3 regions of the Pseudomonas sp. 1L-B-1-E-C1 genome follow, and region 3 is predicted to be linked to each of the others. Evidence: predicted binding sites of a transcription regulator. Region 3 holds the regulator's gene; each other region holds the start of a gene.

Region 1 (7,943 bases), on a different contig from region 3:
CGTTTTTCCTGATGGGATGCGTGGCATTGAACCGCTGACATTAAGCGGTAGGTTGCGAGTGAAGCAGGGCGCAACTTTTCTCAAGGCATAAAAAAACGGCCTACCTTTCGGTAAGCCGTTTTTAGTACTTGGTGGCTACACAGGGACTTGAACCCCGGACCCCAGCATTATGAATGCTATGCTCTAACCAACTGAGCTATGTAGCCAAGTGGCGCGCATTATTCCCCTGAAATGGCAAAGCGTCAAGCGTAAATCGAAAATATTTCTTCCTGTTTTCAACCGCTTATCCTCGGGCCCCGAAAATCGGGGCCGGGGAGGGCGTCAGCGCAGTTGGAATCTGGCGGTATTGGCGCTCAAGGCCTCGCTGCCCTGGCTCAAGGTGTCTGCCGCGAGGTTCACGGCGCGTGCGCCTTCGAGCAAACGCACCGCTGCCTGATCGACCTGCTGGATATTGCCGCTGACTTCGTCGGCGGTGCTGGCCTGTTCTTCGACTGCCGTGGCGATCTGCGCCAGGGTGTCGGTGACGCTCTGCACGGCGCTGGCGATTTCGCCCAGGCGTTCGCCGAGTCCGGTGACCGCTTCGGCGTCTGATTGGGCTTGGCCGCAGGCGGCTTCCATCAGGCTCACGGCTTCGTTGACCGTGGCGCGCAGGCTGTCGACGGTGCCGGCGATTTGTGCGGTGGACGATTGCGTGCGTTGCGAGAGGCTGCGCACCTCGTCGGCGACCACGGCAAAGCCGCGACCCTGTTCGCCGGCGCGCGCGGCTTCGATGGCTGCGTTGAGTGCAAGCAGGTTGGTCTGCTCGGCGACGCCGCGAATGGTGTCCACGACCAGTTGAATCTGCTGGCCTTGCTCGCTGACCCGGCCGAGTGCGGCGGCAGTATCGTTCAGGCGCTGATTGAGCTGTTGAATGCTTGCCGTGGTGCGCTGGCTGTCGCGGCTGCTGTCGGCGGCGATTCGCCGGGTGTGCTGGGCGCTGCCGGAAGCCTGTTCGCAACTCTGCGCGACGCCCTGCGAGGTCGCGGCCAATTGCGTGGCGGCCGCTGCGATCTGGCTGATCTGCAACTGCTGCGCCTCGACTTCACTGAGGGCGCCGCTGGAGTGTTGGTTGAGGCTGCGCACCGCGTTGCTCAACTGCGAGGTTTCGTGATCAACGCCGAGCATGCTGCTGCGCAGTTGCACCACGGCAACGTTGAGTGCGGTGCTGATCGCTGCCAGCTCATCGCGGCCCTCTACCGGCACTTGCAAGCTCAGGTTGCCGTCGCGCAAGGCTTCGGCGAGCAGGGTGATCCCGCTGGCGCTGCGGCGGATCGAGGCTTGCAGGCAGACGAACAGGTACAACGCCGCCAACAGCAGGCACCCGAAAATCGCCGCGACGACGATGAACTGGCGGATCGCCGAGCTGTAATAGGCGTCGAGCCGCTGATCCAGCGCGACCAGTGATTGCTGGCGCAGCGAGGCGAGGTCGGTGAGCAACGCGTCGAGGCTGCGTTCGAAGTCTTCCGGCTTGAGGTTGATGCTGCCACCGAACACGCCGTCGTCGAGGACTTTCAAACCGCTGTCGAGGTGTTTAAGGCTGTCGTGGTATTGCCCGGCCCAGGCTTGTAGCTCGACTGGCAGACGCGCCTCCAGCAAGCCGGCGGTTTTCGCCAGTTGCTCGCGGGCGTCGCCGATGCGGCTGCGCAGGTCGCGCAACTGCAGGCGGCTCTGCAGGGTGAACTGGCCGGAGACGACCGAGGCCTGGCCGACCGCGGCGAGACGGCCGACCCGCTCGATCAGGTCCGGCGCGTGCTGCGTGGAAATCTGCGTCAGCAGGTAGGTTTCCAGCCACGGCGCGAGGGTCAGGCGATTGTCCATGACGATCTGCTCGCGCAAGGCTTGCAGCGCGGCCAGAGCGTTGGTGAAACGGTCATAACCGTCCGGCCACCAGCCGACGCTGCTGAGGCTTTTCGAATCCAGGCCATTGAGCGCGGTTTGCAGCGCCTGATAGCGCGCGATGATTTCGCCGTCGGCGCCTTGCTGGTTCAGGGCATTGCCCAGCTCCGTGGTGGCTTGCAGCACCGCCGGTTGCACGCCATCGAACGCGGCCATGGCGGCGAGGGTGGCCGGTGTCGGTTGACGGTTGGTCTCGGTGGCGCGCCAGCGGGCGGCGCGGTCGCGTTGCGCGGCGAGCAGGTTGTCCAGCGCATCCAGCGCAAGCAATTGACCCACGCCGGCACGTTCGCCGGCGATCAGGTTGAGCTTCTCGCGATAGTCATGGCCGATCATCAACAGGCTGCCGGCCAGCGGCAGAATGAACAGCAGAAACAACAATTGGAATTTACCTGCGAAGCCAAACCGCCCCAGCAATTTGATCCCCGGTGAAAGAAAAGCCTGCATGCCTCATGACTCCTCTGGACACCACGCACCATTGGCGTGCATCGCGAACGTTTCACCCGCGACCCGTGCCCTCTAAAAGGCCTCGAAAGTTCACCCTCGCCCGCTCTGTAGGCCGGCTCTGTAGCGAAACTTCCCATTGTCGAACGCCTTTGTAAGGCGATCGTGTTCAAGGGCAGAAGCAAGGCAAGATTCAGACCATGGCGTTGCGCTATCACCTTTCCGCCAGTGCCCCCCGTGTAGGAGCTGCCGAAGGCTGCGATCTTTTGATCTTGCTCTTGAAAGTCAAAGTCAAAAGATCGCAGCCTTCGGCAGCTCCTACACGGTGGTGTGTCATCAATAACTTAGTTAGCTGGCTAAGGGGATGGCGCTGACGCACCGAAAAATGGCACATTGACGCACCTGCCTGCGTGCACCCATCTGCTGTCCGGAAACTTCCATGGCTATCAGCAACGTTCAGACCGCCGCTGCCTCGGCGACCGCTACTCCCCAAAGCAGTCCACTGGTGATGCGCATCATTGGCGCCGTGGCGCTGGCGCATTTGATCAACGACCTGATCCAGTCAGTTCTGCCATCGATCTACCCGATGCTCAAAGCCAACTATGGCCTGACGTTTACTCAGGTCGGCCTGATCACCTTGACGTTCCAGCTGACCGCGTCGCTGTTGCAGCCGTGGGTCGGTTATCACACCGATCGACACCCGAAACCGTGGCTGTTGCCGGCGGGCACGGTGTGTACCTTGATCGGCATTCTGATGATGTCGGTGGTCGGCAGCTTTCCATTGATTCTGCTGGCGGCGGCGCTGATCGGCATTGGCTCATCGACCTTTCACCCGGAGGCCTCGCGTGTTGCGCGGCTGGCCTCGGGCGGGCGCTTTGGTCTGGCACAGTCGACGTTCCAGGTCGGCGGCAATGCCGGTTCCGCGTTCGGCCCGTTGCTGGCGGCGGCGATCATCATCCCCTTCGGCCAAGGCAATGTGGCGTGGTTCGGCCTGTTCGCGGTGTTTGCGCTGTTCGTGCTGTACCGCATCAGTCGCTGGTACGCCAATCACCTCAACCTGTTCAAGCTGAAGGCCGGCCAAGCCGCGACGCACGGCTTATCGAAGGGCAGGGTGACCAGTGCTTTGGTAGTGCTGGGGCTGCTGGTGTTCTCCAAGTATTTTTATATGGCCAGTTTCACCAGCTACTTCACCTTCTACCTGATCGAGAAATTCGACCTGTCGGTGGCCAGCTCGCAATTGCACCTGTTCCTCTTCCTGGGCGCAGTGGCGGCGGGGACCTTCTTCGGCGGGCCCATTGGCGACAAGATCGGGCGCAAGGCAGTGATCTGGTTTTCGATCCTTGGCGTCGCGCCGTTCACCCTGATCCTGCCGCATGTCGATCTGTTCTGGACCAGTATTCTCAGCGTGGTGATCGGTTTCATTCTGGCGTCGGCATTCTCGGCGATTGTGGTGTACGCGCAGGAACTGGTGCCGGGCAATGTCGGAATGATCGCCGGGATTTTCTTCGGCCTGATGTTTGGTTTCGGCGGGATTGGCGCGGCGCTGCTCGGGCATCTGGCGGATGTGCATGGGATTGAGTATGTGTATTTCCTGTGCTCGTTCTTGCCCTTGTTTGGTGTATTGGCAATCTTTCTCCCGCGTACCAGAAAGGCCTGAGATCAAAAGATCGCAGCCTTCGGCAGCTCCTACATGGGCTTGATGTGCACCTGTAGGAGCTGCCAAAGGCTGCGATCTTTTAACAATTTTCAGGCACAAAAAAGCCGCGTATCAAACGCGGCTTTTTCTTGGGCGTAGCGCTTAGACGTTGAAGCGGAAGTGCATCACGTCGCCGTCCTTGACGATGTAATCCTTGCCTTCCAGGCGCCATTTACCGGCTTCTTTGGTGCCGGCTTCGCCCTTGTACTGGATGAAGTCGTTGTAGGCGATGACTTCGGCACGGATGAAGCCTTTTTCGAAGTCGGTGTGGATCACGCCAGCAGCCTGTGGTGCGGTGGCACCGACCTTGACGGTCCAGGCGCGGACTTCTTCGACACCGGCGGTGAAGTAGGTCTGCAGGTGGAGCATTTCGTAGCCGGCGCGGATCACGCGGTTCAGACCAGGCTCTTCCAGGCCCAGGGCCTCGAGGAACATGTCTTTTTCTTCGCCGTCATCCAGCTCGGCGATTTCCGCTTCGATCTTGTTGCACACCGGAACGACCATGGCGCCTTCTTCTTCGGCGATGGCCTTGACCACGTCCAGGTGCGGGTTGTTCTCGAAACCGTCTTCAGCGACGTTGGCGATGTACATGACCGGTTTGGTGGTCAGCAGGTGGAAGCCCTTGATCACTGCCTTTTCGTCAGCGCTCATGTTCTTCATCAGGCTGCGTGCCGGCTTGGCTTCGGTGAAGTGCGCGATCAGTTGCTCCAGCAGGGCCTTCTGAACCACGGCGTCCTTGTCACCGCCCTTGGCGTTGCGCGCGACTTTCTGCAGTTGCTTTTCGCAGCTGTCGAGGTCGGCGAAGATCAGTTCCAGGTCGATGATTTCGATATCGCGTTTCGGGTCGACGCTATTGGAAACGTGGATCACGTTGTCGTCTTCGAAGCAGCGCACGACGTGAGCGATAGCGTCGGTTTCGCGGATGTTGGCCAGGAACTTGTTGCCCAGGCCTTCACCTTTCGAGGCGCCAGCGACGAGGCCGGCGATGTCGACGAATTCCATGGTGGTCGGCAGGATGCGCTTCGGATTGACGATGGCCGCCAGAGCTTCCAGACGAGGATCCGGCATCGGCACGATGCCGCTGTTCGGCTCGATGGTGCAGAAGGGGAAGTTCTCGGCCGCGATACCGGATTTGGTCAGGGCGTTGAACAGGGTGGACTTGCCGACGTTAGGCAGGCCGACGATGCCGCAATTGAATCCCATGGTGTTTCCCCTCGGGTAAAAGTCAGGCCTTCTGGCTGTGCAGGTTTTTCATCGCGCGGTTCCATTCCCCGGCGAGGATATCCGGCAGCACGCCGAGGGCAAAGTCGATGCTGGCATCGAGTTTTTCCTGTTCGGCGCGTGGCGCACGACCCAGGACGAAATTTGAAACCATACTGGCAACGCCCGGGTGGCCAATGCCGAGCCGCAGGCGGTAGAACGTGTTCTGATTGCCCAGTTGCGCAATGATGTCGCGCAACCCGTTGTGACCGCCATGGCCGCCGCCCTGCTTGAGCTTGGCAACGCCCGGAGGCAAGTCGAGTTCGTCATGCGCCACGAGGATTTCTTCAGGCTTGATGCGGAAGAAACCGGCGAGTGCAGCCACGGCCTGGCCGCTGCGGTTCATGTAGGTGGTGGGAATCAGCAGACGAACATCCTGACCTTGATGCGAATAGCGCCCGGTCAGGCCGAAATATTTGCGATCGGCCACAAGATTCACATTCTGTGCGTGGGCGATGCGCTCAACAAAAAGGGCCCCTGCGTTATGCCGGGTCTGGTCGTATTCAGCGCCTGGATTTCCCAGGCCAACGATCAGTTTGATGGCAGTCACGATAGGGGCCCTTCCTTTGAGTGGTGGATAACATCGCCGCGATCAGGGAAAGCGGCGAAAGTGGACGAAAAATGCTCATTTACCATGGATGTAAACTCCGCGTTCTCGCCCGCTTTCTCGCTACGTTCCAGTCCGCGATGTTACTTGCTCACTCAGGCTAAACAGAGTGAATTACTCTGCTGCGCCTTCTTCGGTAGGTTCTGCAGCAACACGTGGAGCGTGGACATTGGCAACAGCCTTGTCATCGCCGTGTGCCAGAGCAACGAACTCAACACCTTTAGGAGCTTTGAGGTCCGACAGGTGAATGATGGTGCCGATTTCTGCGTTCGACAGGTCGACTTCGATGAACTCAGGCAGATCTTTTGGCAGGCAGGAAACTTCGATCTCGGCAACAACGTGCGAAACTTCGCCGCCTTTCTTGACTGGAGCTTCTTCGCCAACAAAGTGCACAGGCACGATGGCGGTCAGTTTCTGGCCGGCAACAACGCGTACGAAGTCAGCGTGCATCACGTGGCCTTTGGCCGGGTGACGCTGCAGAGCCTTGATGATGACGTTCTGCTTGGTGCCACCAACGTTCAGCTCGATGATGTGGCTGTAAGCCGCTTCGTTTTCGAGCAGTTTGGCAACTTCCTTGGCCAGCATGCTGATGGATTCAGGGGCTTTGTCGCCACCGTAAACTACAGCTGGAACCAGGCTTGCGAGACGACGCAGGCGGCGGCTCGCACCTTTCCCCAGGTCGGAACGCACTTCAGCATTCAGAGTAAAATCGTTCATTTTGTATCTCCAAAATAGCCATGACCGAGTGGCGTTTGCGACCAGCGCCGAACACGGTATGGGCAAAAAAGCCCCGCCCCGACAGGAATGCCGGGGCGGGGCGCTTTTCGTCAACGAGACATTTCGTGAAGGGCAGGGCCCTTAACGGAACATCGCGCTGATCGATTCTTCATTGCTGATGCGGCGAACCGCTTCGGCAACAACCGGTGCGATATCCAGTTGACGGATACGTGCACAGGCTTGTGCTGCAGCGGACAGCGGGATGGTGTTAGTGACCACCAGCTCGTCCAGCACGGAATTTTCGATATTCTCGATGGCCCGGCCCGACAGCACAGGGTGTGTGCAGTAGGCAAAGACCTTGGCTGCGCCATGCTCTTTCAGGGCCTTGGCCGCGTGGCACAGAGTGCCGGCGGTATCGACCATGTCATCGACGAGAATACAGGTACGCCCTTCGACATCACCGATGATATGCATCACTTCAGAGTGATTGGCTTTCTCACGGCGTTTGTCGATGATCCCGAGATCGACGCCCAGGGATTTGGCAACGGCCCGTGCACGCACGACGCCACCAATGTCCGGGGACACGATCATCAGGTTTTCGAAGCGCTGATCTTCAATGTCATCCACCAGAACCGGGGAGCCGTAGATGTTATCTACCGGAATATCGAAGAAGCCCTGAATCTGGTCAGCATGCAGATCAACCGTGAGAACACGGTCGATGCCGACTACGGTAAGCATGTCAGCGACGACTTTCGCGCTGATGGCCACACGTGCGGAACGCGGACGGCGATCCTGACGGGCATAACCAAAATAAGGAATAACAGCAGTGATACGAGTAGCCGAGGAGCGGCGGAAGGCATCAGCCATCACTACCAGTTCCATCAGGTTATCGTTGGTCGGAGCGCAGGTCGGCTGAATAATGAAGACGTCTTTACCGCGAACGTTTTCATTGATCTCGGCTGTGATTTCGCCGTCGGAAAACTTGCCGACAGAGATGTCACCGAGAGGGATATGCAGCTGACGTACGACACGCCGAGCCAGATCGGGGTTGGCATTCCCCGTAAAGACCATCATCTTGGACACGCGCAGTACCTAGAGGCTGAGGGTAACCTGGATGAGTAGAGAAAATGGCAGGGGCGGCTGGATTCGAACCAACGCATGGCAGGATCAAAACCTGCTGCCTTACCGCTTGGCGACGCCCCTGTATCTGTTGCTTTCAAGTGCCGGGCACTTGATTCCTTTAGAGCAGACTTTGCAGCTTGCGATGCAACATCGAAACGTTGCTTC
Region 2 (7,943 bases), on a different contig from region 3:
GAATCCGATGTAGGAGCTGCCAAAGGCTGCGATCTTTTGATCTTGCTCTGAAAAACTACAGCGGCAACCCAGCCTTGACCCGATACTGATTGCGCACCGGCGTCGCGTATTGCAGCACCAGATACGGGCGATGCTCAGCGGGGCAGGCGTCCAGTCGGCTCTGCCATTCATCCTGCGCCTTGGCCAATTCGTCAGCCGGGAACACCTCGGCTGCCTTCGGCACGTTCAGTTGCGGATCGGCATCCGCCCACTGCGCGTACGCCAGGTAATGCACCGGGAACAACCGGTAACCGCCGAGAATCTGCTTGTCCATCTCGATCGCCAATTGCTTGGTGTCTTCGAAGACCTCGGTGATCGGCGCGGCAAAGTTCACATGCACCCGGCCCTTGTAGCCAGTGATGCCTTTGGCAATGCTCACGTCATCCTCGCCCGGCGCCTTCGCGTAGGTGCCGGTGGTGGCGCGGATGTACAGTTCGCGGGCCTTGGCTTGGTCGCACGGATCGTACTCATAGCTGATCGACACCGGGGTGAGGTTCAACGAACGGATCACTTCGCCGAACGGCTCGTCCTTGCGGCTCATGTGGAACATCTTGAGGATCGCCGACTCGGTGCGGTCGTCGCCGTCCTTCGCCCGACCTTCAGCCTGCGCAATCCAGATCGACGCGCAATCGTTGCGGATCGAGTGGTTGATGTACGCCGACAGGAGTTGATACGCAGCCATTTTCTCGCGACGGCCGGTGATCGAACGGTGGACGATGAAGCTCTTGTTCAAACGCATCAGGTCGCTGACAAACGGCTTCTGCAGCAGGTTGTCGCCAATCGCGATGCGCGGCGTCGGCAGGCCGGCGTGGTACACCGCGTAGTTGACGAATGCCGGGTCCATGACGATATCCCGGTGGTTGGCGATGAACAGGTAGGCGCTGCCGGACTTGAACTGCTCGACACCGGTATACGTCACGCCATCGGTGGCGCGCTCGATGGTGTGGTCGACGTAGAACTCGACTTTGTCCTGTAAGGTAGCCACGGAATTCACGTCGGCAAACTCACGACGCAGCCGATGGGCTATAAGAGGTTTGAGCATCCAGCCGAAGGCACCGGCAAAACGCGGGAAGCGGAAGTGGGTGAGGATATCTAGAAACGCCTTGTCGCCGAGCAGCCTTGCCAGTACCGCAGGTACTTCGCTGTCGTCGTAAGGTCGGATGGCATCGAATTCGCCCATCATGCTCTCTTGTTGGAAACGGCTAGGGTAAGTAAAGGGTTTGATCGAAAACCCGCGGGGCACGGTCTGAAAAGTAGTCAGACAAAAATAGCCCTGCAAATAGACCGGCGATTATACGCACAAGTCACTTGGGAGACCGCGATGCTGGAAGCCGCTGAGTATGAATGTCCGTATTGTGGGGAAGTGGTTGAAACATCCGTGGACCTGTCCGGTGGCGATCAGACTTACATTGAGGACTGTCAGGTGTGCTGCCGGCCGATCACCTTTGTTCTGCAGGTGCACGGTGAGGACTGGTTTCTCGAAGTCTTCAGCGAAAACGAGTGAGGCCCGCGTATGCAGCGCATCTACGAACCGGCGAACCTGATGGAAGGCGAGATGCTCAAGGGCATGCTCGCCAATGAAGGAATCGAGGCGCACCTGATCGGCCGCGACCTGGTGGGCGGCACCGGCGAGCTACCAATCTTCGGCCTGCTCGGGTTGTCGGTGGACAACGATCAGGCCGAATACGCCCGCGAGCTGATCAATGCGTACAATGCCGCGCTGCCGCTGCCCGGCGACGAACCGGAGAGCTTCCCCGGGACGCTGGTCTGTTAGGCTGACGTTCGTTTGATCAAGAGTCGTGTTGCCCCATGTGTGGACGTTATGCCCTGTTTCGCTGGAACCGCGACTTCGCGGCCCTGCCAGGTTTTCCCGCCGATCAGCAGGCGCAGTGGAACATTTCCCCCAATGATTCGGTGTTGATGCTGCGTGCCGACGAAGACGGCCAGCGCACCTTGGCCCGTGCGCGCTGGGGCCTGACGCCGCCGTGGCTGACCGATCTCTCGAAGACCCCGGCCCATGCCCGCGCCGAAACCGTCGCAGAGCAGCCGATGTTTCGCGAGGCGCTGCGTCTGCGCCGCTGCCTGCTGCCCGCCAACGGCTTTTACGAATGGCGCGGCACCCAGCGCAAGCGCCCGTATTGGCTGACGCCGGGGGAGGGCTCGTCGTTGTTTTTCGCCGCGATCTGGGAAGCGTATCCGGTGCAGGAGCAGGTCTGGCTGAGCACGGCGCTGATCACTCAGTCGGCGGCGAGTCAGCGGCGGCCGTTGATTCTTGATGAAACCGGGCAAGCTGCCTGGCTGGATCCTGAAACGCCGCTGCATGTGTTGCAGGGGTTGCTCGCCAGTGAACCGACGGCGCTGCGTGAGCGGGTGTTGGCGAATCTGGTGAATGATCCGAAGCTCAACGGGCCGGAGTGTTTGACCCCGGCTTGATGAGTTGTCTGTGCCGACGTATTCGCGAGCAGGCTCGCTCCCACAAGGGAATGCAATCCAACTGTGGGAGCGAGCCTGCTCGCGAAGAGGATCTAAAGATCAAACCTTGAACTGATTGATCAATCGCCGCTGCTGTTCCGCCAGTTTGGTCAACCCGGCGCTCGCCGAGCTCGACTCATCCGCACCGCCGGCCACTTCATTCGCCACCTGACCGATATTGATCACGTTGCGGTTGATGTCATCGGCAACCGCGCTCTGCTCCTCAGCGGCGCTGGCGATCTGCGTGTTCATGTCGTTGATCACCGACACCGCCTGAGTGATCGTCTCCAAGGCCTCGGCGGCTTTTGCCGCGTGCTGAACGCTTTCGTCGGTGCGGTTCTGACTGTCTTCCATAACCCGCACCACATCGCGGGTGCCTTGTTGCAGTTGCTGGATCATCGTCTGAATTTCTTCAGTGGCTTTCTGGGTTTTCTGCGCCAGATTGCGCACTTCGTCGGCGACCACCGCAAAACCGCGGCCCTGCTCGCCGGCCCGCGCGGCCTCGATCGCCGCGTTCAAAGCCAGCAGATTGGTCTGCTCGGCGATCCCGCGAATGGCGGTGAGGATGGCGTTGATGTTTTCGCTGTCCTTGGCCAGCGTCTGCACCACGTCGACAGCCTTGCCGATTTCCACCGCCAGTACGCCGATCGAATTCGAGGTGTCGCGGACGATCTGCATGCCCTGGCTGGCGGCTTGATCGGCGTGGCTTGCCGCTTGTGCCGCCTGGGTGGCGTTGCGCGCGACGTCCTGGGCGGTGGCGGTCATTTCCTGCACGGCGGTCGCCACCTGATCGATTTCGGCCATTTGCTTCTGCACGCCGATGTTGGTGCGGATGGCAATGTCGGCGGTGTGTTCCGAGGAATCGCTGACGCTCTGCACCGAGGTCACCACTTGCGTAATCATCGCCTGCAACTTGGCGAGGAAGGTGTTGAAGCCCTTGGCAATCGAGCCCAGTTCGTCGCTGCGGTCACTGCTCAAACGCCGGGTCAGGTCACCTTCGCCCTGGGCGATGTCATCGAGCATGGCGACCATTTGCTTGAGTGGCCGCGCAATGCCGTGCCCCACCAGCCAGATCACCAGCAGGCCGATGCCAGCAATGATCAGGCCGACCATGGCCATGCCGAATGTGTCGGATTTGCGCTGGGCATCGAGGTCGGCCTGCAGGGTTTGCAGGTCGGCCATCACCGCATTCAGCGGCAATTGCAGCATCAGCGTCCAGCGCGCGTCGGTCTGGCCGATGCCGAACGGCAGGTACAGCTCGATGCGGCCCTTGGCCTGATTGACCGAGTAGGTCACCTCGTCGCGCTTCAGATTGGCGAGGTTGCTGGTTTGTTCGGCGTCGAGAATGTCGCTGACTTTTTCGCCGAATTTGCTCGAATCCTTGGTGTAGGCAACGATCCGGCCATTCCCGCCGACCAACGCCATTTCCCCTGCACCGCTGTAAAGCTTCTGGTTGGCTGCGAGGAGCATGTCCTGAATGAAATTCACCGAGAGGTCGGCGCCGACGATGCCCTGGAAAGCACCGTTGACCATGATCGGCTCAATGAACGAGGCGAGCATGACGATCTTGTCGCCGACCTTGTACGGTGCCGGGTCGATCACGCAGGGTTTCTTCGTCTCTTTCGAGCAGAGGTAGTACTCGCTGGCGCGCACGCCGGTGGACAGGGTTTTCTGATCGTCGACATCGGCCAGTTTGTCCACGCCCAGGCTGCCGTCGGTATTGCGGAACCACCACGGCAGGAAGCGCCCGTTGGCCGGATCGATGCCGACCACGGCGCTGCCGACGTAGGCCGCGTCATTGTGGTCCAGTGCGTTTTTCTCCCAGCCGATGTAGGTGCCGAGAATCTTCGGATTCTTTTCGACGTTTTCCTTGATCAGGCTGATCAACTGCTCGCGGCTGACGCTCAGGCGCGGCTGGCCATCGGCACCGGTTGTGCCGAGCAGAGCGTTGACCCGTACCAGGCCGCCGGCGATCAGCAGCGGCGCTTCGAGTTCACGCTGGATCTGGCTGACCTGAGTCTGCGCCAGCGAGCTCAGGCGCTGTTCGATCACTTGTTCGAACTGCGCCTGGGTGCGCTGTTGCACCATTTCTTGAGTGCGGGCGCCGGAGAACAGCGCGTACAGCACCAGCGCCGCGACCACGCTGAGGACGATGGCGCCGGCCAGGGCGGCGACGGAAAACTGGATCGACTTGAACTTCATGGGAGCTCCGCACGCAAGAGGACTGTCTGCGAGGGATTTATCGGCGGCACGCGCGGGGCCATGAGAGACGTTGGTCGGAATCGCCGCGCGATGTCGCTGATGGATCGGTGCGCGGCGGATTCAATGCGCGTTGAGGAATTTCCAGCCAGTCTTGCGGCCATAGGTGAATGGCCGCGCAATGCGTCCGTTGTATCTGGCGCCAATACGATTAGCCGCCTAGGATACGCCTCAGGTTTTCAGGGAGCTTTTGAATGAACAAGACATTGGTTACAAGTGCACTGAGCGCAGCGCTGTTGCTGGCCGGTTGTCAGTCGGTCAACACCACCAGCGGCGGTGCCGTGGGCGTGGAGCGCAAGCAGTACATGTTCAGCATGCTGTCCTCGCAAGAGGTCGACCAGATGTACGCGCAGTCGTATCAGAAGACCGTCGGCGAGGCGTCGAGCAAAGGTGTGCTGGACAAGACCAGCCCGGAAGCCAAGCGCGTGCAGACCATCGCCAATCGCTTGATCGCCCAGGCGCCGACCTTCCGCCCGGACGCGGCGCAGTGGCAATGGGAAGTCAATCTGATCAAGAGCGATGAGCTCAACGCCAACTGCGGTCCTGGCGGCAAGATCATTTTCTACACCGGGCTGATCGACAGCCTGAAACTCACCGACGACGAAATTGCTGCAGTCATGGGCCATGAAATCGCCCACGCCCTGCGCGAGCACGGTCGTGAGGCGATGTCCAAGGCTTATGGCATGGAAATGGCCAAGCAGGGCGCCGGAGCTTTGTTCGGTCTGGGTCAGGACAGCCTGGCGCTGGCCGACACCGTGGCCAACTACGGCATGACCCTGCCCAACAGCCGCGCCAACGAAAACGAAGCCGACCTGATCGGCCTGGAACTGGCCGCCCGCGCCGGTTACAACCCGAACGCGGCGATCACCCTGTGGGACAAGATGAGCAAGGCCTCGGAAGGCTCGCCTCCAGAGTTCATGAGCACTCACCCGGCCTCGACCAGCCGGATTGCCGCGTTGCAGGCTGCGATTCCGAAGGTGATGCCACTGTACGAAAAAGCCCCGAAATCCTGATGATCCGTCAGCGCGACTGAGGCCCCTTCGTCGGAACGCCGCCCGGAGCAGGCTCGCTCCCACAATTGAAATGCAATCCAATGTGGGAGCGAGCCTGCTCGCGAAGAACGATGACGCGGTTTAGCGGGCGCTCCGGTTAAACCCAACCACTGCTCTGCATCGCTTTATAAACCGCAACAATCGCCAGAATCATGAACGCCGAAGCCGCGAGGCGGCGAATGAGGGTCAAGGGCAGTTTGTCCGCGGCGAAATTACCCGCCAGTACCACCGGCACGTTGGCAATCAACATGCCCACGGTGGTGCCGATAATCACCAGCCACAGTTCCGGATATTGCGCGGCGAGCATCACCGTAGCGATCTGGGTCTTGTCGCCGATTTCGGCGAGGAAGAACGCAATCAGCGTGGTCAGGAATGGCCCGAACTTGCGCGCGGTGCTGGCTTCATCGTCATCCATCTTGTCCGGGACCAGAGTCCACAGCGCTGTGGCGGCGAAGCTGGCGGCGAGGATCCAGTGCAGCACGGCGTCGGAGAAGAAACTGCCGAACCAGGCACCTACCGCACCGGCTGCTGCGTGGTTGGCCAGCGTCGCGGCGACAATCCCGGCAATAATCGGCCAGGGTTTGCGAAAGCGAGCGGCGAGAATCAGCGCGAGCAGTTGCGTCTTGTCGCCGATTTCGGCCAAGGCAACGATTGCGGTGGGAACGAGTAACGAGTCCAGCATCAGGGATTTCCTAAGGGGCGGGTCGACACGGCTATGACACGTACAGCCTTCCCGCCCCGGGTAAGGTGTGCGTGTCATAGGTCTTGTCAAACCCTGCGATCCGTCTGCTGCGGACGCTTGGGTCGCATACGCCATGATCTGAGGATCAAGTATGTTGACGTATGCCGGACGAGCTAGGCGCTCGTGGGAGACTACTCCCCTAGGACGGAGCGGATTCTGCCTAGGCAAATCCGATTGGGCAAGAACAAATTTTCAACCGCGCTTGGCCCGGTAAATCCGGAAACCATTGCCTTCAGCCTTGATCGCGCAAATGCCCAAGTGCTCCTCGATCAGCGGTTGATACTTGAGGAAACTGTTGGCCACGAGGCGAAGTTCGCCACCGTTTTTCAGATGTTTGGCCGCTTTTCGCAGCAGATTCTCGGTGGCGAAATAATCGGTGTGCACGCCGACATGGAACGGCGGATTGCTCAGAATTGCGCTCAAACCCATCGGTGCGGCGTCGATGCCATCGCCGGTCAGCACTTCGCCTTCCAGGCCATTGGCGGCCAGGGTCAGACGGCTGCTGGCGGCGGCGAACGCGTCGACATCGAGCAAGGTCACCTGATTGTGCGGATAGCGACGTTTCACCGCAGCCCCCAGCACACCCGCGCCGCAACCGAAGTCGAGCAGATGGCCGCTCGGCAGTTTGTCCAGATGCTCCAGGAGCAGGGCGCTGCCGCGATCGAGTCGACCGTGGCTGAACACCCCCGGCAGGCTGATGACTTTCAGCGGGCCCTCGGTCAGAGGCAGTTCGTACGTCTGCGCGAGGCTTTCCAGCGTTTTCGCCTCTGGCGCATTGGCCACGGTGACTTGCCAGAGCTGGCAGTGGCGGGCGCTGTCGAGTTTGCGCGGCTTGCCGAACGGGTTGAGCTGTTTGGAGGCGCCTTCGATGCCGCTGCGTTTTTCCCCGACCAGAAACACCTCGCGCCCGGCCAGACGCGACGCCACGGCGTTGAGGATGTAATCGGTCAGGTCCTTGGACTTGGGCAGAAACACCACGGCACTGTCGAATTCGCGCTCCGGAGCGTTCACGCCAAAATGGCTGCGGCCTTCAAAGCGGGCGTCCAGCGCAGCTTGATCGCCGGCATGCCAGCACCAGCCGAATGCGTTGGGCAGACGCCCGAACAAATCGTCGGCAGGCAGGCCCGCCAACAGCAGCGAACCCTGGAATAACTCGGCCTGACGAAGCAGTACTTCACTGCGCGGATCCATAACTGCTCCTTGAAAAAAAGTGCCGCAGTTTATCAACTGACGACCCGCAGCGCCTCACCGCTGAAGAACGCTTCGGCGTTTTCGCTCAGCTGGCCGACGATACGCTGGCGTGCCTCGCGACTGCCCCAGGCGTTGTGCGGGGTGACGATCAGGCGCGGAATATCGCCGGCAAGCAGCGGATTGCCTTG
Region 3 (7,943 bases):
CGTGTCGCGTTCCGCCATGTTCCCCCACGGCCCCGCTTGGCACAGCAGACCGTTAAGGGGAAAATTGTCCAGCGCGGCCGCGATGTTGATACCCCAGATAATGGGAACCGTCGACACCGGGTCTTTGCTGCGCCCGGGGATGTCGAGTTCCTTGAGTAGCAGGGGGCTGTTGGGGCTGGGCATGGCGCTGACTCTGGGGAAAGGGACAGCGTGAGTTAACGCGGGTTGAGGGGATTGCGCACCTGTCAGAGTTGACAGGTGCGCAGGGGTATCCGACGAGCGGTCGCCTTCACAAGCGGGCTCGCTTGCGCAGGTCCAGCGGTGTCAATGCAGCTTTGTGATCGACCCCGATTCCTGTGGGAGCGGGCTTACCCGCGAAGGAGTTAGCCGCTCCAACACATCAGTCATGACGTGTCACAGAGGCCCGCTAGTGCGGCAACTCCAGATTATCCAGCACCCGATTCACCGCCAATTCTCCGAGCATGATCAGTTGCGCGATCCCCATCAGCGTCCGACGCTGCGACGGTTTCACCAGTCCGGCGAATTCCTGGGCGATGGTTTTGGCCGAGGCGAGGGTTTCGCAGGCGTTGGCCAGCAGGTCTTCATTTTTGGTGTCGGCGGTGACGGCGTACATCGCGCGGGGGCTATAGGGCGGTGGCGTGGAGCCGGGTCATAGAGTGGACGGAGCCGCCACCTTTCGCTGCGATACGAAATGGTTGGTGGCAGCTATACGCGGGTCGCAGACCGGGACTCTAGAACCGGCAGACCCGAAGGTCTCCCACGTACAGCCGCCATAAAAAAAACGGGTGATGTGCGTCCAGAGATCGACGGGCTGCGAGACCCGATCGCTGATTCGTCAGCGACCGGACAACAATAGAACCCGCCCCCAAGGCGCATAAGCCGGCGGATTCTGGCTTGGCTGTAGGCAATGGCGCAAGGATTTGTAGCCTTGAGACCGTGTCTGGAGGTGTCTTTTAAACAGCTTTGTTTAAGTCGAAGAATTGCGTTGGTTCTGATGGCCCCTTCGCGAGCAAGCTCGCTCCCACAAGTGGACGCATTCCAATTTGGGAATGGAATGCAAACCAGTGTAGGAGTGAGCCTGCTCGCGATAGCGGTCTGTCTGGTTTGAATGCATTGAGCGGAAAATCCTCATCGCGAGCAGGCTCACTCCTACATCGGCCGTGTTTTTCAATCCTTTGCAAAAGTTGGAAAGCTTCTTGCAGTAGCCGCCCTGCGCCCGTTCGGGGCGTCAAAAGTTTGCTTTAAAGGAACGGGGAAAACCGGTGGATCGCACTCAGTTATTCAATACAGCACGCACCAACGTTGCCGACCTCAGTCGAGGCAATCTGGGCGTGCCGTTGCTGCTGCTGGTCATGCTGGCGATGATGATGCTGCCGGTGCCGCCGTTCCTGCTCGACGTCTTCTTTACCTTCAACATCGCCCTGTCGATCGTCGTCCTGCTGGTCTGCGTGTATGCGCTGCGGCCGCTGGATTTCGCTGTGTTCCCGACCATTCTGCTGGTGGCGACGCTGCTGCGCCTGGCCCTGAACGTGGCCTCGACGCGGGTGGTAATGCTGCACGGTCAGGATGGCCACGCCGCGGCCGGTAAGGTAATTCAGGCCTTCGGTGAGGTGGTGATCGGCGGTAACTATGTGGTCGGTATCGTGGTTTTCGCGATTCTGATGATCATCAACTTCGTCGTGGTGACCAAGGGTGCCGGGCGGATTTCCGAGGTGAGCGCGCGCTTCACCCTCGATGCCATGCCCGGCAAACAGATGGCGATCGACGCCGACCTCAACGCCGGCCTGATCGACCAGAACCAGGCCAAGATGCGCCGTCAGGAAGTCGCCCAGGAGGCCGAGTTCTACGGTTCGATGGACGGTGCCAGCAAGTTCGTCCGTGGTGACGCCATCGCCGGTTTGCTGATTCTGTTCATCAACCTTATCGGCGGTATGGCCGTTGGTATCTTCCAGCACGGCATGAGCTTCGGCGATGCCGGTCGGGTTTACGCTTTGTTGACCATCGGTGACGGTTTGGTGGCGCAATTGCCATCACTGTTGTTATCGACAGCGGCGGCGATCATGGTGACCCGTGCTTCCGGCTCGGAAGACATGGGCAAACAGATCAACCGCCAGATGTTCGCCTCGCCGAAAGCGCTGGCCGTGGCCGCTGGTTTGATGGCGGTGATGGGCCTGGTGCCGGGCATGCCGCACTTCTCCTTCCTGACCATGGCGGCGCTGGCTGCGGGCGGCGCGTACCTGTTCTGGAAAAAGCAGAACGTTGCCAAGGTTGTGGCCCTGGAAGAGGTCAAGCGTCAGCAGGAACTGCTGCCGTCGCCGGCCCGCGCCATGGAAACCAAAGAGCTGGGCTGGGACGACGTGACGCCGATCGACATGATCGGCCTGGAAGTCGGCTATCGCCTGATTCCGCTGGTAGACCGCAATCAGGGTGGGCAATTGCTCGCGCGGATCAAGGGCGTGCGCAAGAAGCTCTCGCAGGATCTGGGCTTCCTGATGCCGACCGTGCACATCCGCGACAACCTCGATCTGGCGCCGAGCGCGTATCGCTTGACGCTGATGGGCGTAATCCTCGCCGAGGCCGAGATCTACCCGGATCGCGAACTGGCGATCAACCCGGGCCAGGTCTACGGCTCGCTCAACGGGATCAACGCCAAAGATCCGGCTTTCGGCCTCGAGGCGGTGTGGATCGAAATCAGCCAGCGCGCCCAGGCGCAATCGCTCGGCTACACCGTCGTTGACGCCAGCACCGTGGTCGCCACGCACTTGAACCAGATTCTGTACAAGCACTCCAGTGAGCTGATCGGCCACGAGGAAGTGCAGCAACTCATGCAATTGCTGGCCAAGAGCTCGCCGAAACTGGCGGAAGAGCTGGTGCCGGGCGTGGTGTCGCTGTCGCAGTTGCTCAAGGTCCTGCAAGCGCTGCTCGCCGAACACGTGCCGGTGCGCGACATTCGCAGCATCGCCGAGGCGATCGCGAATAACGCCGCCAAGAGTCAAGATACCGCCGCTCTGGTCGCCGCTGTGCGGGTCGGGGTATCCCGCGCCATCGTCCAAAGCATTGTAGGCACTGAGTCCGAGCTGCCTGTGATCACATTGGAACCAAGGTTGGAACAGATATTGCTCAATAGTCTGCAGAAGGCAGGACAAGGCTCGGAAGAGGGCGTTCTGCTGGAGCCAAGCATGGCCGAGAAGCTGCAGCGGTCGTTGATCGAAGCGGCCCAGCGTCAGGAAATGCAAGGCCAACCGGTGATCCTGTTGGTAGCAGGCCCGATTCGCGCGATGCTCTCGCGCTTTGGCCGCCTCGCAGTCCCTGGGCTGCATGTGCTGGCCTACCAGGAAGTACCGGACAACAAGCAAGTGACCATCGTTGCGACAGTAGGGCCCAACGGCTGAGGTAGTGGTTTATGCAAGTTAAGCGTTTTTTCGCCGCCGATATGCGTCAGGCCATGAAGCTGGTTCGCGATGAGCTGGGCGCTGATGCCGCCATCATCGGCAACCGCCGCATCGCCGGCGGCGTCGAGTTGACGGCAGCACTGGATTACAAATTGTCGGCGCTGGCGCCGCGGGTTCCGAACATGGAACTCGAAGACGAGCTGCGCAAGACCCAGTCGCGCATCGTCACCGCCCAGGCCGAGCTGAGCCTGCGTGGCGAAGCCGACGGCAACACCAATCAACAGTTGTTCGCCGGCCTGCCATTGACCGCAGGCCTGCCGCTGACCGCTGCCGAGCCGCTGAGCGAGCCGACCTACGCTGCCCCGGCGCGTCCGGCCGCAGCCCCTGCGCAGGCTTCGGCGGGTGTCGATCCGCGAGCACTGGAGTCCATGCGTTTTGAATTGAACAGCCTGCGCGAGCTGATGGAAGTGCAGCTCGGCACCCTGGCCTGGAATCAGCTGCAGGGCAGCCGTCCGGCCCAGGCCAATCTGTATCGCCGTTTGCAGCGCATCGGCCTGTCCGGTCCGCTGTCGCGCGATCTGCTGGCGATGATTACCGATATCGAAGAGCCGCGTCAGGCCTGGCGCATGCTGCTGGCGCACCTGGCGCGGATGATCGCCGTACCGGAAGTCGAGCCGCTGGAAGAGGGCGGTGTGATTGCGATGGTCGGCCCCGCCGGCATGGGCAAGACCACCACGCTGGCCAAGCTCGCCGCGCGTTACGTGCTCAAGTACGGCGCGCAGAACGTTGCGCTGGTGAGCATGGACAGCTTCCGCATCGGCGCGCAGGAACAACTGAAAACCCTCGGACGCATTCTCAACGTGCCGGTAACGCACGTCGATCCGGGCCAGTCGCTGGTGCAGGCATTGGATCCACTGCTACGCAAACGCGTAGTTTTGATCGATACTGCCGGGCTGCAAGCCAGTGATCCGGCGTTGCGCATGCAGCTCGAGAGCCTGGCCGGGCGTGGCATTCGCTCGAAAAATTATCTGGTGCTGGCAACCACCAGCCAGAAACAGGTTCTAACCGCCGCTTATCACAGTTACAAGCGGTGCGGGCTGGCCGGCTGCATCCTGACTAAACTGGATGAAACGGCCAGTCTCGGCGAAGTGTTGAGCCTGGCGATCAGTCATGAATTGCCGGTCGCGTACCTGACCGATGGCCCACGGATTCCGGATGATCTGCATCTGCCGCGCCGTCATCAACTGGTCAGCCGCGCCGTCAGCGTGCAAATGCAGGAAGAACCCAGCGAAGAAGCCATGGCTGACATGTTCGCTGATATCTATCACAGCCCGACCAAGCAGGTTGGCTGAGGTAATCATGAACAGTTTTTGTACCTACATCGATGGTCTGCCACGCATTGTTCCGATCGGGAACGCGCAGCCAGTAATGTGGCCTCCGTCTATGCAAGACAAGGTAAAGAAATAACATGGGCAGCATGCATCCCGTACAGGTGATCGCGGTGACCGGCGGCAAAGGTGGCGTCGGCAAGACTAACGTGTCAGTGAACTTGTCGCTGGCGCTGGCAGAGCTTGGCCGTCGGGTCATGCTGCTGGACGCCGACCTGGGCCTGGCAAATGTCGACGTTCTGCTGGGGCTGACACCCAAACGCACACTGGCCGACGTGATCGAAGGCCGTTGCGAATTGCGCGACGTGCTGTTGCAGGGGCCGGGCGGGATTCGCATCGTGCCGGCGGCCTCCGGCACGCAGAGCATGGTGCACCTGAGCCCGGCGCAACACGCCGGCCTGATCCAGGCGTTCAGCGATATCGGCGACAATCTCGACGTGCTGGTGATCGACACCGCTGCGGGTATTGGTGACTCGGTAGTCAGTTTCGTTCGCGCTGCGCAAGAGGTGTTGCTGGTGGTCTGCGACGAGCCGACTTCGATCACCGACGCTTACGCGCTGATCAAGTTGCTCAACCGCGACTACGGCATGAACCGCTTCCGCGTGCTGGCCAACATGGCGCAGAGCCCGCAGGAAGGGCGCAACCTGTTCGCCAAGTTGACCAAGGTCACGGATCGCTTCCTCGACGTCGCCCTACAATACGTCGGCGCCGTGCCGTACGACGAAAGCGTGCGCAAAGCGGTGCAGAAGCAGCGCGCCGTCTACGAAGCCTTTCCCCGTTCCAAGTGTGCGCTGGCCTTCAAGGCCATCGCCCAGAAGGTCGACACCTGGCCGCTGCCCGCCAACCCGCGCGGTCATCTGGAATTTTTCGTCGAGCGTCTCGTGCAGCAAACCGCAGGGCCTGTGATATGACCGCCAGTGGCATGAATCTTTACAAAAAGTCGGCGCGTGACGCGCAATACGAATTGATCGAGCGCTACGCGCCACTGGTCAAGCGCATTGCCTATCACTTGCTGGCACGCCTGCCGGCCAGCGTGCAGGTCGAAGACCTGATCCAGGCCGGGATGATCGGTTTGCTCGAAGTCTCGACCAAATACGACGCCAGCAAAGGCGCCAGTTTCGAAACGTACGCGGGCATTCGAATCCGCGGCGCGATGCTCGACGAAGTGCGCAAAGGGGACTGGGCGCCACGCTCGGTTCACCGTAATACCAGGATGGTCAGCGACGCGATTCGCTCGATTGAAGCTAAAACCGGCCGTGACGCTAAAGATCACGAGGTTGCGGCCGAACTCCAATTGAGTCTCGACGATTACTACGGGATTCTGAATGACACCTTGGGCAGTCGCCTGTTCAGTTTCGACGACCTGTTGCAGGACGGCGAACACGAAGGGCTGCACGAGGATGGCGCCAGTGCGCATATGGAGCCGTCACGCGATCTGGAAGATGAACGCTTCCAGGCGGCGCTGGCGGACGCGATTGCCAATTTGCCGGAGCGTGAGCGACTGGTGTTGGCGCTGTACTACGACGAAGAGCTGAACCTCAAGGAAATCGGTGAGGTCCTTGGCGTCAGTGAATCGCGGGTCAGCCAGTTACACAGCCAGTGCGCGGCCCGTCTGCGGGGGCGTTTGGGGGAGTGGCGAGCGCGCTGAAGGCAGTGTGGGGACACTGCGAAACGAGGCTGGTGCGGTGATCAACGGCGCCGGTCTCGATCCGTTGTGCTCCAGACAAACTTTAAGTGCTGCGCCGATTGATTGAAGTGGCGCGTCCAGGTGCTGGGCGCGTTTAAGACTGCTTGGAGGTCGAATTGAACAAAGACATGAAAATCCTCATCGTTGATGACTTCTCAACGATGCGGCGGATCATCAAGAACCTGCTGCGCGATCTTGGGTTCACCAACACCGTCGAGGCCGACGATGGCACCACTGCCATTCCGGTGCTCAACAGCGGCAGCATCGACTTTCTGGTAACGGACTGGAACATGCCGGGCATGACCGGTATCGACCTGCTGCGCCACGTGCGTGCCGATGAAAAACTCAAGCACCTCCCGGTGTTGATGGTGACTGCCGAAGCCAAGCGCGAGCAGATCATCGAGGCCGCTCAGGCCGGTGTGAACGGTTACGTGGTCAAACCTTTCACGGCTCAAGCGTTGAAAGACAAAATCGAGAAGATTTTCGAACGCATCGGCTGATGAATGCGCGGGGGAGCTATGGAGCATAACGAATCATCCCAGGGCGATTTCGAATCGACCCTGAAAAAACACGCGGTCGAACTGGTCGAGAGCCTTGAAAAAGGCAGGTTCGGCGACGCGGTGCAACTGATCCATGAGCTCAATCAGACCCGTGACCGCGGCCTGTATCAGGAAGTGGGCAAGCTCACACGTGAACTGCACAGTGCGATCGTCAATTTCCAGATCGATCCGCACATGCCGCAGGCCGAGGAAGTGTCGCAAATCACCGACGCCACCGAACGCCTGGGCTACGTGGTCAAGCTGACGGAAGCCGCGGCCAACCGCACCATGGATCTGGTGGAAAGCGCCACGCCGGTGGTCAACAGTCTGGCTGATGAAGCGCAGACGTTGAGTGCCGATTGGGGCCGCTTCATGCGTCGCGAGGTCGGGGCTGAAGAGTTCCGTGAGCTGGCGCGCCGGGTCGACGGTTTTCTGTCACGCAGCAGCACGGACAACCGTGCGGTGTCGAGCAACCTCAACGACATCCTGCTGGCTCAGGATTACCAGGACCTCACCGGTCAGGTGATCAAGCGTGTGACCCAACTGGTCACCGAAGTCGAAAGCAATCTGCTCAAACTCGTGCTCATGGCCAGTCAGGTCGACCGCTTTGCGGGCATCGAACATGACCGCGCCGCAATGCTTGCCGAAAAAGATCCACAAAAACATCTCTCGCAGGGTGAAGGTCCGCAGATTCATGCCGATAAACGAGAAGACGTTGTGTCCGGTCAGGACGATGTGGACGATTTGTTATCCAGCCTTGGATTCTAGTATTTCGGAATTTCAGGTTTTTTGGGTTTTTAGACCTGTAGGAGCACCCCATTAATGAGCTTCGGCGCCGATGAAGAGATCCTTCAGGATTTCCTGGTTGAGGCCGGCGAGATTCTTGAGCAACTGTCCGAACAACTGGTCGAGCTGG

The links. Region 3 encodes FliA, which starts transcription of late flagellar genes. Its sites were predicted from a motif close to CTAAAGTTTNNNNNNNNNNNGCCGNTAA; they were not measured.
Region 1: the regulator FliA is predicted to act here: its motif matches at 2,546-2,573, upstream of AC0Z4S_RS24790 (methyl-accepting chemotaxis protein).
Region 2: the regulator FliA is predicted to act here: its motif matches at 4,751-4,778, upstream of AC0Z4S_RS25010 (methyl-accepting chemotaxis protein).

The regions. Positions count from the first base shown of each region.
Region 1 is NZ_JBXAWN010000017.1:25,987-33,929, forward strand. It holds tRNA gene AC0Z4S_RS24785 (tRNA-Met) at 130-206, opposite strand; gene AC0Z4S_RS24790 (methyl-accepting chemotaxis protein) at 322-2,379, opposite strand; gene AC0Z4S_RS24795 (MFS transporter) at 2,816-4,033, shown strand; gene ychF (redox-regulated ATPase YchF) at 4,175-5,275, opposite strand; gene pth (aminoacyl-tRNA hydrolase) at 5,298-5,882, opposite strand; gene AC0Z4S_RS24810 (50S ribosomal protein L25/general stress protein Ctc) at 6,054-6,656, opposite strand; gene AC0Z4S_RS24815 (ribose-phosphate pyrophosphokinase) at 6,798-7,739, opposite strand; tRNA gene AC0Z4S_RS24820 (tRNA-Gln) at 7,785-7,859, opposite strand; gene ispE (4-(cytidine 5'-diphospho)-2-C-methyl-D-erythritol kinase) at 7,897-7,943, opposite strand, start outside.
Region 2 is NZ_JBXAWN010000017.1:63,137-71,079, forward strand. It holds gene AC0Z4S_RS24990 (1-acyl-sn-glycerol-3-phosphate acyltransferase) at 56-1,219, opposite strand; gene AC0Z4S_RS24995 (CPXCG motif-containing cysteine-rich protein) at 1,361-1,543, shown strand; gene AC0Z4S_RS25000 (putative signal transducing protein) at 1,553-1,813, shown strand; gene AC0Z4S_RS25005 (SOS response-associated peptidase) at 1,849-2,472, shown strand; gene AC0Z4S_RS25010 (methyl-accepting chemotaxis protein) at 2,572-4,713, opposite strand; gene AC0Z4S_RS25015 (M48 family metallopeptidase) at 4,965-5,783, shown strand; gene AC0Z4S_RS25020 (TMEM165/GDT1 family protein) at 5,920-6,504, opposite strand; yybP-ykoY riboswitch at 6,593-6,717, opposite strand; gene AC0Z4S_RS25025 (methyltransferase) at 6,757-7,755, opposite strand; gene AC0Z4S_RS25030 (2-hydroxyacid dehydrogenase) at 7,788-7,943, opposite strand, start outside.
Region 3 is NZ_JBXAWN010000012.1:102,089-110,031, forward strand. It holds gene AC0Z4S_RS20920 (hypothetical protein) at 1-183, opposite strand, end outside; partial or broken gene AC0Z4S_RS20925 (DUF6124 family protein) at 428-670, opposite strand; gene flhA (flagellar biosynthesis protein FlhA) at 1,284-3,413, shown strand; gene flhF (flagellar biosynthesis GTPase FlhF) at 3,425-4,765, shown strand; gene fleN (flagellar synthesis regulator FleN) at 4,882-5,712, shown strand; gene fliA (RNA polymerase sigma factor FliA) at 5,709-6,449, shown strand; gene AC0Z4S_RS20950 (chemotaxis response regulator CheY) at 6,617-6,988, shown strand; gene AC0Z4S_RS20955 (protein phosphatase CheZ) at 7,007-7,795, shown strand; gene AC0Z4S_RS20960 (chemotaxis protein CheA) at 7,850-7,943, shown strand, end outside.